3 regions of the Pseudomonas sp. S1_G07 genome follow, and region 2 is predicted to be linked to each of the others. Evidence: predicted binding sites of a transcription regulator. Region 2 holds the regulator's gene; each other region holds the start of a gene.
What was found. Region 2 encodes FliA, which starts transcription of late flagellar genes. Its sites were predicted from a motif close to CTAAAGTTTNNNNNNNNNNNGCCGNTAA; they were not measured.
Positions count from the first base shown of each region.

Region 1: the regulator FliA is predicted to act here: its motif matches at 2,308-2,335, upstream of AB4O05_RS14180 (methyl-accepting chemotaxis protein).
Region 3: the regulator FliA is predicted to act here: its motif matches at 1,984-2,011, upstream of motA (flagellar motor stator protein MotA).

Region 1 covers NZ_CP162778.1:3,057,419-3,061,711, reverse strand. The annotation lists gene trhP (prephenate-dependent tRNA uridine(34) hydroxylase TrhP) at 1-456, shown strand, start outside; gene AB4O05_RS14180 (methyl-accepting chemotaxis protein) at 596-2,275, opposite strand; gene AB4O05_RS14175 (Na+/H+ antiporter family protein) at 2,386-3,705, opposite strand; gene AB4O05_RS14170 (sensor histidine kinase) at 3,974-4,293, opposite strand, start outside.
Region 2 covers NZ_CP162778.1:5,316,512-5,320,804, reverse strand. The annotation lists gene flhF (flagellar biosynthesis protein FlhF) at 1-824, shown strand, start outside; gene fleN (flagellar synthesis regulator FleN) at 931-1,764, shown strand; gene fliA (RNA polymerase sigma factor FliA) at 1,761-2,501, shown strand; gene AB4O05_RS24150 (chemotaxis response regulator CheY) at 2,670-3,044, shown strand; gene AB4O05_RS24145 (protein phosphatase CheZ) at 3,063-3,851, shown strand; gene AB4O05_RS24140 (chemotaxis protein CheA) at 3,863-4,293, shown strand, end outside.
Region 3 covers NZ_CP162778.1:1,625,095-1,629,387, reverse strand. The annotation lists gene motB (flagellar motor protein MotB) at 44-1,060, opposite strand; gene motA (flagellar motor stator protein MotA) at 1,064-1,915, opposite strand; gene AB4O05_RS07385 (HDOD domain-containing protein) at 2,083-3,618, shown strand; gene AB4O05_RS07380 (rhodanese-like domain-containing protein) at 3,676-4,293, shown strand, end outside.

The DNA.
Region 1 (4,293 bases), 2.3 Mb from region 2:
ACCAAGTCGCACTTTTATTGCGCGCGCGCCACCCAGGTGTATCGCCGGGCGATTGATGACGCGGTGGCCGGGCGTGAGTTCGACCGTACGCTGATGACCGACCTGGAGTCCCTGGCCCAGCGCGGCTACACCGAAGGTTTCCTGCGCCGCCATGTGCACGATGAGTACCAGAACTACCAGAACGGTAGTTCCGTGTCGGAGCGCCAGCAGTTCGTGGGCGAACTGACCGGCGAACGCCGCGGCGAACTGGCCGAGGTCAAGGTGAAGAACCGCTTTACCCTGGGCAACCACCTGGAACTGATGACCCCCGCCGGCAACTTCCACTTTGACCTGGCTACCCTGCACAACGCCAAGGGCGAGGCCATCGATGTGGCGCCGGGAGATGGGCACATTGTGTATATGCCCTTGCCGGCTGAGGTGGAGCTGCGCTTCGGCTTGCTCATGCGTGACCTCTGACGTTGATATGTCTTTCAATATGGCCTTAGCGGGCTCCACGCCGCCAACAAGCAGATGGACTGAAAGCACCATCCTCAAAACGTTGATTCAGATGACATGACGCCGAACAACCAGGCCAAGCCCTGACCCCCAGGAACCCTCAGATCCTGAACTGGCCGACCAATTGCCCCAGCCGCTGGCCCAGGTCTGCCAGGCTGCGGGAGGTCTGCGCGCCCAACTGGGTCTCATCGGCAACACTGTCCACCGCCGCAGCAATCTGATGCACGCTGCGGTTGATCTCTTCGGCCACGGCAGTCTGCTCTTCGGCGGCGCTGGCGATCTGCGCGTTCATCGAATTGATGGTGCCGATCAACTGGGCCATGGTGTCCAGGGACGCCCCGGCCTCATTGGCCCGGGCCGACGTGCCGTCGCCGGCATCGCTGGAGCGGCGCATCGCGTCCACGGCCGCTTCAGTGCCTTTTTGCAGACGGTCGATCATGCCTTGAATTTCCTGGGTGCTGGTCTGGGTGCGGCTGGCCAGGGCGCGCACTTCGTCGGCCACCACCGCAAAACCACGCCCGGCCTCCCCTGCCCGCGCGGCTTCGATCGCCGCATTGAGGGCCAGCAGGTTGGTCTGTTCGGCAATCGAACGGATCACACTCAACACGCTGACAATCGATGACACATCCTGCTGCAGGCTGTCGAGGGACACGCCACTGCTGCGGATGTCATTCACCAGTGCATGGATCTGCGCGATGCTGCCGTCCACCACGCGCTTGGCGGCCTGGCCTTCGGCGTCGGTCTGTTGCGCGGCCACGGAGGCGCCCTGGGCACTGCGCGCCACTTCCTGCGCGGCGGAGGACATCTGGTTGATCGCGGTGGCCACTTGATCGGTCTCGTGGCGCTGGCGCTCCATGGCCAGTTCCGAGCGCTGGGCCTGGTCGGACACCTGGCTCACCAGCCCGGTCAGTTGCGCGGTCATTTCAGTGATCTGGCGCACCAGGCCGTGGATCTTGTCGACAAAACGGTTGAACGCACCTGCCAGGTCGCCCAGTTCATCCTGGCTGGTGATGGCCAGGCGGCGGGTCAAGTCGCCTTCGCCGGCGGCGATGTCGTCAAGGTTGGCTTTCATCAGATGCAGCGGTCGCAGAATGGTATTGGCCAACAGTATGCCGGCGGCGGCAATCACCAGCAGCACCACCACGGCCACGCCGAAGATGCTCAGCAGCACGCCTTCCATGCGTTTTTCCACCTTGGCCTCGACCACCGCCACCTGGGCTTCGATGCCGTCCAGGTTCACCGAGGTACCGATGACCATGTCCCATTTGGGCAGGTACTCGGTGTAGCCCATCTTGGGCACCAGTTCGGTCTGGCCGGGCTGGGTGGAGCTGTATTGCAGGTAGTGGGTGCCGTCCTTGCCGACCTTGACCAGGTCGCGGTTGACGTACACACCGTTAGGGTCGCGGTTATCCTTGAAACTCTTGCCTACGCCGTCGGGGCTGTTGCCCTTGAACAGGCGGATGGTCTCGGAGTCGTAGCCAAAGAAATAGCCGTCCTTGCCGTAGCTGGTGTTGGACAGCAGCTTGACCACCTCGGCCCGCGCCGCCGTATCGCCTGGCGTGGCCGCATCATAAAGCGGCTTGATGGTGCTCATGGCGACTTCCACATAACTTTGCAGAGTGGCCTTGGCAGCGTCGAGCAGGCGCTGACGGGTTTCCTCCACCTCGTTGCGCGCCTGCTCCTGGAGAATCCACACGGTCGTCAGGCTGATAACCACGGCAAACAGCAACACCGGCACGACGGCGAGGGACAGAACTTTGGCCTTCAGACTCAGACGCATGGCTTTTATCTCTTATTAGGCGACTTGAAAGGTTATCGGCCAGTTGCGCGGATTCTGTAAGTCCCAGGCGACGTTAGCCAGGTGGGCTTACTACAAGGGTGCGATAAGGGTCAGAGGGTCATCGCGGCCAGCCAGCCAAATGCCAGTAATGGGATATTGTAGTGCAGGAATGTCGGCACCACGGTGTCCCAGATGTGGTGGTGCTGGCCGTCGATATTCAGGCCGGAGGTCGGGCCGAGGGTGGAATCCGACGCGGGCGAGCCGGCATCGCCCAATGCGCCCGCCGTGCCGACGATGCACACGATGGCCAACGGGCTGAAGCCCAGTTGCACACACAACGGCACAAAAATCGCGGCGAGGATCGGCACCGTGGAAAACGACGAGCCGATCCCCATGGTCACCAACAGGCCCACCAGCAGCATCAGCAACGCACCGACGCCACGGCTATGGCCAATAAACGCCGCCGACGCTTCCACCAGCGAACGCACGTCGCCGGTGGCCTTGAGCACTTCGGCGAAACCCGAGGCGGCGATCATGATGAAGCCGATCATGGCCATCATCTTCATGCCTTCGGTGAACAAGTCGTCGGTGTCGCGCCAGCGCACGATGCCCGACACCGAAAAAATCAGGAACCCGGCCAGGGCGCCGATGATCATCGAATCCAGCCACAGTTGAATGATGAATGCCGAGGCAATCGCCAGGCCGGCCACCAGCAAGGTCAGCGGGTTGTATTGCACGGCCACTTGCTCGACCCGCTCGATTTTCTCCAGGTCATACACACGTTTTTTGCGGTAGCTGACAAACACCGCCACCAGCAGGCCGACCACCATGCCCAGAGCCGGCAGCCCCATGGCGTGGGTGACGTTGACCTGGCTGATGTCCACACCGCTGTTGGCCACATTGGCCAGCAGGATCTGGTTGAGGAAAATATTGCCAAAGCCCACCGGCAGGAACATGTAGGGGGTGATCAAACCGAAGGTCATCACGCAGGCAATCAGGCGGCGGTCCAGTTGCAGCTTGGTCAGCACGTAGAGCAGCGGCGGCACCAGCAACGGAATAAACGCAATGTGGATCGGCAGAATGTTCTGCGAGGCAATCGCCACCACCCACAGCAGGCCGATCAACAACCATTTGACGTGGCTGCCACCGCTGGCGTCCTGACGGTCCACCAGCAGCAAGGCTTTGTCCGCCAGGGCGTGGGCCAGGCCGGACTTGGCAATCGCCACCGCGAATGCGCCGAGCAATGCGTAGGACAACGCGACGGTCGCGCCACCACCCAAGCCGCCATTGAAGGCTTTAAGCGTGGCCTCGATACCCAGGCCGCCCGTCAGGCCACCCACCAGGGCGCCGACGATGATGGCGATGACCACATGCACGCGGGACAGGCTGAGCACCAGCATGGTGCCGACTGCAGCGATGACGGCGTTAATCATGGTTACCTCAAGCAGAAACATACAAAACAGACATGCCCGCGCCCAAGTGGCCATTGAATGGCAACCCGCGCGCAGGCTTTAGGAGGTCTTATTAGAGGGCGCGCACTTTGCAGCAGGCGGGCGCACATGTCAAAAAGCGCGGTGAAGGAAGAGATCAACAGCAATGTGTCGACCATCCGCGCCTGGTTGATGGATCACTTTCGGATGTAGTGCCCATACCTGCGTCGTCCAAATGAAGACGCTGCCACAATTTGCTTGCGGTGTGTCAGGAGTGGCGCTTGGGCAGCTCGATCAGCACCTTGAGCCCACCCCACTCACTCTCCTGCAACTGCAACACCCCGCCCCACACCTCGACGATATCGCGCACGATTCCCAACCCCAAGCCATGGCCATCTATCTGCTCGTCCAGGCGCGCGCCACGGCTGAACACCTGGTCGCGTTGGGTTTCGGGGATGCCGGGGCCGTCGTCTTCGACTGCCAGCAGGTAACCATGCTCAGTTTCGCTGACGCTCAGGCGGATATCGGCATCCGCCCATTTACAGGCGTTGTCCAGCAGGTTGCCGAGCAGTTCCAGCAGGTCTTCGC
Region 2 (4,293 bases):
TGTGGCGCCGCCTGCAACGTATCGGCCTGTCCGGTCCGTTGTCCCGTGACCTGCTGGCGCTGACCAGCGAAATCGAAGAGCCTCGCCAGGCCTGGCGCATGTTGCTGGCCCACCTGGCGCGGATGATCGTTACCCCGGAAATCGAGCCGCTGGAAGAGGGCGGTGTGATCGCCATGGTCGGCCCCGCCGGCATGGGCAAGACCACCACCCTGGCCAAGCTCGCGGCCCGCTACGTGCTCAAGTATGGCGCCCATAACATCGCCCTGGTGAGCATGGACAGCTACCGCATTGGCGCTCAGGAGCAACTCAAGACCCTGGGCCGCATCCTCAATGTGTCGGTGACCCACGTCGACCCGGGCCAGTCCCTGGCCAACGCCCTCGACCCGTTGCTGCGCAAGCGTGTGGTGCTGATCGATACCGCCGGCCTGCAAGCCAGTGACCCGGCGTTGCGCATGCAACTGGAAAGCCTGGCCGGGCGAGGCATCAAATCGAAGAATTACCTGGTGCTTGCAACCACCAGCCAGAAGCAGGTGCTTACTGCTGCGTACCACAGCTACAAACGCTGCGGCCTGGCCGGTTGCATCCTGACTAAACTGGATGAAACCGCCAGCCTGGGCGAAGTATTGAGTTTGGCCATCAGCCATGAACTACCGGTTGCCTACCTGACCGATGGGCCGCGGATCCCGGATGATCTGCATCTGCCGCGCCGTCATCAGTTGGTCAGCCGCGCCGTGAGCGTGCAAATGCAAGACGAGCCTAGCGAGGAAGCGATGGCCGATATGTTCGCCGACCTCTACCACAACCCGACAAAACGGGTCGGTTGAAGTCAGGATGAACACCGTGAAATGTACCTACATCGATGGTCTGCAAGCGATTCACGCGGCCAAGCCATGTAGCCTGCGTCTAAGCAAGACAAGGTAAAGAAATAAAATGGGCAGCATGCATCCCGTACAGGTGATCGCGGTGACCGGCGGCAAAGGTGGCGTCGGCAAAACTAACGTGTCAGTGAATTTGTCCCTGGCCCTGGCAGAGCTTGGCCGTCGCGTCATGCTGCTGGATGCGGACCTGGGGCTGGCGAACGTCGACGTTCTGCTCGGGCTGACACCCAAACATACCCTCGCCGATGTGATCGAGGGGCGCTGCGAGCTGCGCGATGTTCTGCTCCAGGGCCCTGGCGGGGTTCGCATCGTGCCGGCCGCCTCCGGCACCCAGAGCATGGTGCACCTGAGCCCGGCGCAGCATGCCGGCCTGATCCAGGCGTTCAGTGATATCGGCGATAACCTCGACGTGCTGGTGATCGACACCGCCGCCGGGATCGGCGAGTCCGTGGTCAGCTTCGTGCGCGCGGCCCAGGAAGTGCTGCTGGTGGTCTGCGATGAACCCACCTCGATCACCGACGCCTATGCGCTGATCAAACTGCTTAACCGTGACTACGGCATGAATCGCTTCCGCGTCCTGGCCAACATGGCCCAGAGCCCGCAGGAAGGTCGCAACCTGTTCGCCAAGTTGACCAAGGTCACGGATCGCTTTCTCGATGTCGCCTTACAATACGTCGGCGCGGTTCCCTACGACGAGTGTGTGCGCAAGGCTGTGCAAAAGCAGCGTGCAGTCTACGAAGCGTTCCCTCGTTCCAAATGTGCACTGGCGTTCAAGGCGATTGCCCAGAAGGTCGATACCTGGCCGTTGCCCGCCAACCCCCGGGGGCATTTGGAGTTTTTCGTCGAGCGATTGGTTCATCAGACGAGCGCAGGACCGGTGCTATGACCGCGAACGGCTATAACGTTTACAAGAAGTCTGCCCGTGACAGTCAGGGTGAGTTGATCGAACGCTATGCGCCGTTGGTCAAGCGTATTGCCTATCACCTGCTGGCTCGCCTTCCCGCCAGCGTCCAGGTCGAAGACCTGATCCAGGCGGGCATGATCGGCCTGCTCGAAGTGTCGACCAAGTACGATGCCAGCAAAGGGGCGAGTTTCGAGACGTATGCGGGTATCCGCATCCGTGGCGCGATGCTCGACGAGGTGCGTAAGGGGGATTGGGCGCCACGTTCGGTACACCGCAATACGCGCATGGTCAGTGACGCAATTCGTGCAATTGAAGCAAAAACCGGTCGCGACGCTAAAGATCACGAAGTTGCGGCCGAACTCCAATTGAGTCTCGACGATTATTACGGGATTTTGAACGACACCTTGGGCAGCCGCCTGTTCAGTTTCGACGACCTGTTGCAGGACGGCGAACACGAAGGGCTGCACGAGGACGGAGCGAGTACTCATATGGAGCCGGCGCGCGACCTGGAAGATGAACGCTTCCAGGGCGCGTTGGCAGACGCGATTGCCAATTTGCCTGAGCGTGAGCGACTGGTATTGGCGCTGTACTACGACGAAGAACTGAACCTCAAGGAAATCGGTGAGGTCCTGGGGGTCAGCGAATCGCGGGTCAGCCAGTTACACAGCCAGTGCGCGGCCCGCTTGCGGGGGCGTTTGGGAGAGTGGCGAGCGCGCTGACAGGCAGTGTGTGGGCGCTTGAGAACTTCACCGCGAGGGTGTTTGACCTTTGCGGTTTGATCCAGGGTGCCCCCGACAGTCCTTTTTGTGTAATGCCTGTTGATTGAAATGGCGCGTCCAGGTGCTGGGCGCGTTTAAGACTGCTTGGAGGTCGAATTGGACAAGAACATGAAAATCCTCATCGTGGATGACTTCTCAACGATGCGGCGGATCATAAAAAACCTGTTGCGTGACCTTGGGTTCACCAACACGGCCGAAGCAGACGACGGGACCACTGCGCTCCCGATGTTGCAAAGTGGCAACTTTGATTTTCTGGTCACTGACTGGAACATGCCGGGTATGACCGGTATCGACTTGCTGCGCAAAGTGCGTGCCGATGAAAGGCTCAAGCACCTGCCGGTATTGATGGTCACCGCTGAAGCCAAACGTGAGCAAATCATCGAAGCCGCCCAGGCCGGGGTCAACGGTTACGTGGTCAAGCCTTTCACTGCACAAGCCTTGAAAGAGAAGATTGAAAAAATCTTCGAACGCATCCACGGCTAATGCCATCGCGGGGGAGCTATGGACAATAACGAAACGTCACAGGGAGACTTTGAGTCAACCCTGAAAAAACATGCTCACCAGTTGGTCGAATGCCTTGAAAGAGGCCAGTTTGGCGAAGCGGTGCAGTTGATCCATGAGCTCAACCAGACCCGTGACCGCGGTCTGTACCAGGAAGTGGGCAAGCTCACGCGTGAGCTGCACAGTGCAATCGTCAATTTCCAGATTGACCCGCACATGCCCCAGGCCGAAGAAATCTCGCAAATCACCGATGCCACCGAACGCCTGTCCTATGTGGTCAGGCTGACTGAGGCGGCGGCCAACCGCACCATGGACCTGGTGGAAAACGCCACGCCCTTGGTCAACGGCATGGCGACGGATGCCCAGGCGCTCAGCGCTGACTGGGGCCGCTTCATGCGCCGTGAAGTGGGGGCTGAAGAGTTTCGTGAGCTGGCCCGTCGGGTCGAAGGGTTCCTGTCACGCAGCGAGCAGGAAAACCGTACGGTTTCCAGCAACCTCAATGACATTCTGCTGGCCCAGGACTACCAGGACCTTACCGGTCAGGTGATCAAGCGCGTGACCCAATTGGTCACCGAAGTGGAAAGCAATCTGCTCAAATTAGTGCTGATGGCAGGCCAGGTTGATCGTTTTGCCGGCATCGAACATGACCGCGCAGCGATCCTCTCGGAAAAAGATCCACAAAAACATCTCGCCAAGGGTGAAGGTCCGCAGATTCATGCCGATAAACGTGAAGACGTTGTGTCAGGTCAGGATGACGTAGATGACCTGTTATCCAGTTTAGGCTTCTAAGGAGCACCCACATGAGCTTCGGCGCCGATGAAGAGATCCTTCAGGATTTCCTTGTAGAGGCCGGCGAAATTTTAGAGCAACTGTCCGAACAACTGGTCGAGCTGGAAAGCCGCCCGGATGATGCGAACCTGCTCAATGCAATTTTTCGCGGTTTTCACACTGTAAAAGGGGGCGCCGGCTTCCTCCAGCTCCATGAGCTGGTGGAGTGCTGCCACATCGCCGAGAACGTCTTCGACATCCTGCGCAAGGGTGAGCGTAAGGTTGATTCGGAGTTGATGGACGTGATTCTCGAAGCACTGGATGCGGTCAACGGCATGTTCAGCGAAGTTCGCGAACGTGCCCCGATCACCGCGGCCACCCCGGAGCTGCTGGCCGCCCTGGCGCGCTATGCCGAACCTGCCGACACCTCGGCGGCGCCTGTGGCCGAAGCGGTACCTGAGCC
Region 3 (4,293 bases), 2.4 Mb from region 2:
TACAACAAGGCCGCGATTATCGCGGCCTCGTTGTATCTGGTGCTTAGGAGCCCGTCTTGGGCACCGTCGGATCTTTCACCCCGCCGTCATCGAACAGGTTCAGCTTCTGCCGTAGCTCATGCGCCGGCAACGGCTCCTGCCCTGGCGGAATAGCGTTCGGATCAGCCGGCACTTCACCTGGCGCGCCCGCGCCTGGGGTCGGTTGCGGTGGCGGCTGGTCACCTTCAATCGCACGCTGGGCTTTCTTGGTCAGCACCACGATGTCGATGCGGCGGTTGATCGGGTTGAACGGATCCTTCGCGTCAAACAACTGCGATGAAGCAAACCCCACCACCCGCGCCACTTGCGCGTCCGGATAGCTGCCGGCCACCAACGTGCGGCGTGCGGCGTTGGCGCGGTTGGCCGAGAGCTCCCAGTTGCCGAAGTCACCTTGCCCCGCATACGGCTTGGCATCGGTGTGGCCACTGATGCTGATCTTGTTCGGCACCGCCTTGATGGTGTCGGCCATGGCCAGCAGGATGTCTTCAAAGTACGGTTTCAGACGCGCACTGCCGGAGTCGAACATCGGTCGGTTGGCGGCGTCGGTGATCTGGATGCGCAAGCCGTCCGGCGTGATCTCGAACGAAATCTGATCCTTGAACTTCAGCAGTTGCGGGTTTTCCTCGACCTTGTTCTGCAACTCCTGCAGCAACAGTTCCAGGCGCTCCTGCTCGACCTGCTCGGCCATGGCCTCGACGGTATCGCGCTCGATCGGGATTTTTTCCTGGGGCGCTTCGGTTTTGACTTCCGGGTTGATGGTGCGCTCAGGCGCCAATTGCGGTGAGCCGCCCAGGTCGATCACGAACGGCGTGCCACTTTCCGAGAAACCAATCGGGTCTTTGAAGTAACCGGCGATGGCGATCTTCTGCTCGGGCGTGGCGGTGGACATCAGCCACAGCACCAGGAAGAACGCCATCATCGCCGTCGCAAAGTCGGCAAAGGCGATTTTCCAGGCGCCACCATGGTGCCCCGCTGCGAAGCGCTTGACGCGCTTGATGATTATCGGCTGGTTGTTTTCCATGGCTTAGCGACCGCGAACCGCTTGTTCCAGCTCGGCGAAGCTTGGGCGATGCTTCGGGTACAGGACCTTGCGGCCAAACTCCACCGCCAACGAGGGCGGCATGCCGGAAGCGGACGCCACCAGGCTGGCCTTGATCGACTCATACAGGTTGACTTCTTCCTTGGCGTCGTGGGCCAGGGAGGTCGCCAGCGGGCCGAAAAAGCCGTATGCCGCAAGAATACCGAAGAAGGTACCCACCAGTGCCGCACCCACGTGCATGCCGATGGCCGCCTGGTCACCCTCGCCGAGCGAGGCCATGGTCACCACGATACCGAGTACCGCCGCGACGATACCGAAGCCGGGCATGCCATCGGCAATACCGGTCACGGCGTGGGAGGGGTGCTCCAGCTCTTCCTTGAGGCTGAACAGTTCCATGTCGAACAGGCCTTCGAGCTCATGGGGCGCCATGTTGCCGGAGGACATGATGCGCAGGTAGTCGCAGATATAGGCGGTCATGCGCTCGTCTTTGAGCACGGCCGGGTACTTGGCGAAAATCGGGCTGGCCGCGGCGTCCTCGATGTCGGCCTCAATGGCCATCATGCCTTCGCGGCGGCTCTTGTTGAGGATCTCGTACACCAGGCCCAGCACCTCCAGGTAGAAGGTGTGGGTGAAACGCGAACCAAACATCCCCAGCGACTTCTTGACCACGTGCATGGTCATGTAGCCGGGGTTCGCCTGCAGGAAGGCGCCGAATGCCGCGCCACCAATAATCATCACCTCGAAAGGCTGGATCAGTGCCGCAATTTTACCGTGGGACAGGACGTACCCGCCGAGCACGCTCGCGAAGACGACAATAATGCCGATAATTTTAGCCATAGGAGATGAGTACTTGCGCCGTCGGGTTTATGGACAAATTTGGGGGAACAGGAAAACTCTTGTTCTACTTATCGGCAAAACTGCGCCAGACTATAGCCCGTTAAGGCGAAAAGCCAGTTCGGCCCGCTCCGGGCGTGTTGACCGCAAATGATGATCGCGCCCCAATCATGGCTAATGAAACGACAGTCCCAACTGCAAAACCTGCTTCTCTCACCGCTTGGATCAAGCGCCTTGACGATGTGCGGCTGCCCGTTCCGCAGGCCAGCCACGACCTTGTGTGCAAGGCCATCCGCGACAGTCGCAGTTCGTTGCGAGATATTGCCGAGCTGATGCAAAACAGCCCGGCTCTCGTGCTCAGTGTGATACGCGAGGCCAACAGCCACACCCATGGCAGCCTGACCGAACCGGCGGAAAATCTCGAAGTGGCACTCAACCGCCTGGGCCTCAAGCGTGCCGAAGAACTGCTGGCGCGCCTGCCCTCGGTGCCGGCCCATGAAATTCCCGTGGCGCTGCGTCAACTGTTGCTGGTCAGCCAGCACGCTTCGCAACAAGCCAGCGGTTTGTTCGGCACACGCCTGGCGCGGCTGTGGCAAGACATTCACTGGGGCAGCCTGTTGTTCCTGTCGCCGCTATGGCCGATGGCCGTTGCCTACCCCAAGCTCCTGGAAGAATGGGAGCTGCGGGTGATCCACAAAGGCGAGTCGGCGCGCAAGGTCGAGCTGGCCTTGTTCGGCGTGCGCCTGTTGGACTTGTGCCTTGGCCTGACGCAAGCCTGGCACCTGCCGATCTGGGTCTCCCAGGGCTATAACCTGTTGCTGGGCGAACAACGCTTGCTGGTCAAGGCGCTGCATATCGCCCGCGAAGACGACCCACTGCGTCAGCAGCAATTGCTCGATGCCGAGCCGAACCTGCGACGCTGGTTGAACCAGCCCGCCAACACCGTGCTGCTGGCCAACGGCCTGGCGATGTCGGCCCAGGAGTCCTGGACCTGCCCACACACCCAGCGCTGGCAGCGCCTCACCGCGCTGTATCTGCAACAGCCCTTGGCCGAGGTGCAGCAACAGGCGCACCAGCAAGCCGTCATCAGCGCACGCAGCACGCTGATGCCGGACCTCTGGCACCCGGCGCTGTCGCTGATCTGGCCGTGGCATGTGCAGAAAATCCATCGCGGCCTGTTGCCAGCACCGCCGCCCACCGCCGAAGCCCTCGCCGTCTGGCGCCAGCGCTGCAGCGAACTGCTGCTGGAGCCGAGCCGCTTTGCCAACGCCATGCATCTGACCAACTGCGCCAAGGAAGCCCTGGTGGCCAGCGGCATGCAACGGGTCGTGTTGTTCATGGCCGATCGCGCCCTGAGTACCTTACGTGTTCACCAGGCGGATGGCCTGCCGAAGGACGTCGCCAACCTGAGCCTGGATGTGGTCAACAGCACGCTGTTGCAGCGCCTGTTGGAAAAGTCCGCCCAGGTGCGCCTTACACCGGACAACCACACGCAGTTCTCGGCGCTGTTGCCGCCGATCCTGCGCCGCCTGTTCACCGGTGAACACCTGTTGCTGCGCTCGATGAGCTGCAACGGGCGCGTGGTGATGGTGATGATCGCCGACCAGGGCGGTGGGCCGTTCTCGGAAACCACCGTGCAGGCCTTCGGCAAAACCGCCCAGTGCATCGAGAAAGCGCTGCACAGCTTTACCAACCGCAGCGCCTGATGCTTGCGCTACAATCGCGGTCCTTTATCGCCAACATTTGTGCCCAGGAGACCTCACATGCCTGACTTCTCTGGCTTGCCGCTGGTGATCGAATCCAGTGACCTGCTTGGTCGCCTTGATGCCGAACACCTGATTCTGGTGGACCTCACCAGTGCCGCCCGCTACGCCGAAGGGCATATCCCCGGCGCGCATTTCGTTGACCCCAAACGCACCCAATTGGGTCAGGCGCCAGCCCCCGGTCTGTTGCCTCACAAGGCGGACCTGGAAAAACTGTTCGGCGAACTGGGTCACACCCCACAGGCCACCTACGTGGTGTACGACGACGAAGGTGGTGGCTGGGCCGGGCGCTTCATCTGGTTGCTCGACGTGATCGGCCACCAGAAATACCACTACCTCGACGGCGGCCTGCTGGCGTGGCTGGCGGACGGGCATCCCCTTTCCACCGAGGCAACGCCCCCCATCGGCGGCCCGGTCAGCCTCACCCTGCACGATGGCCCCACCGCCAGCCGCGAATACCTGCAAAGCCGTCTCGGCGCCGCCGACCTGGGCATCTGGGATGCGCGCGGTCCGCTGGAATATTCCGGCGAAAAACTGCTCGCAGCCAAAGGTGGCCACATCCCCGGCGCGGTGAACTTCGAATGGACGGCCGGCATGGACAAGGCGCGCAACCTGCGC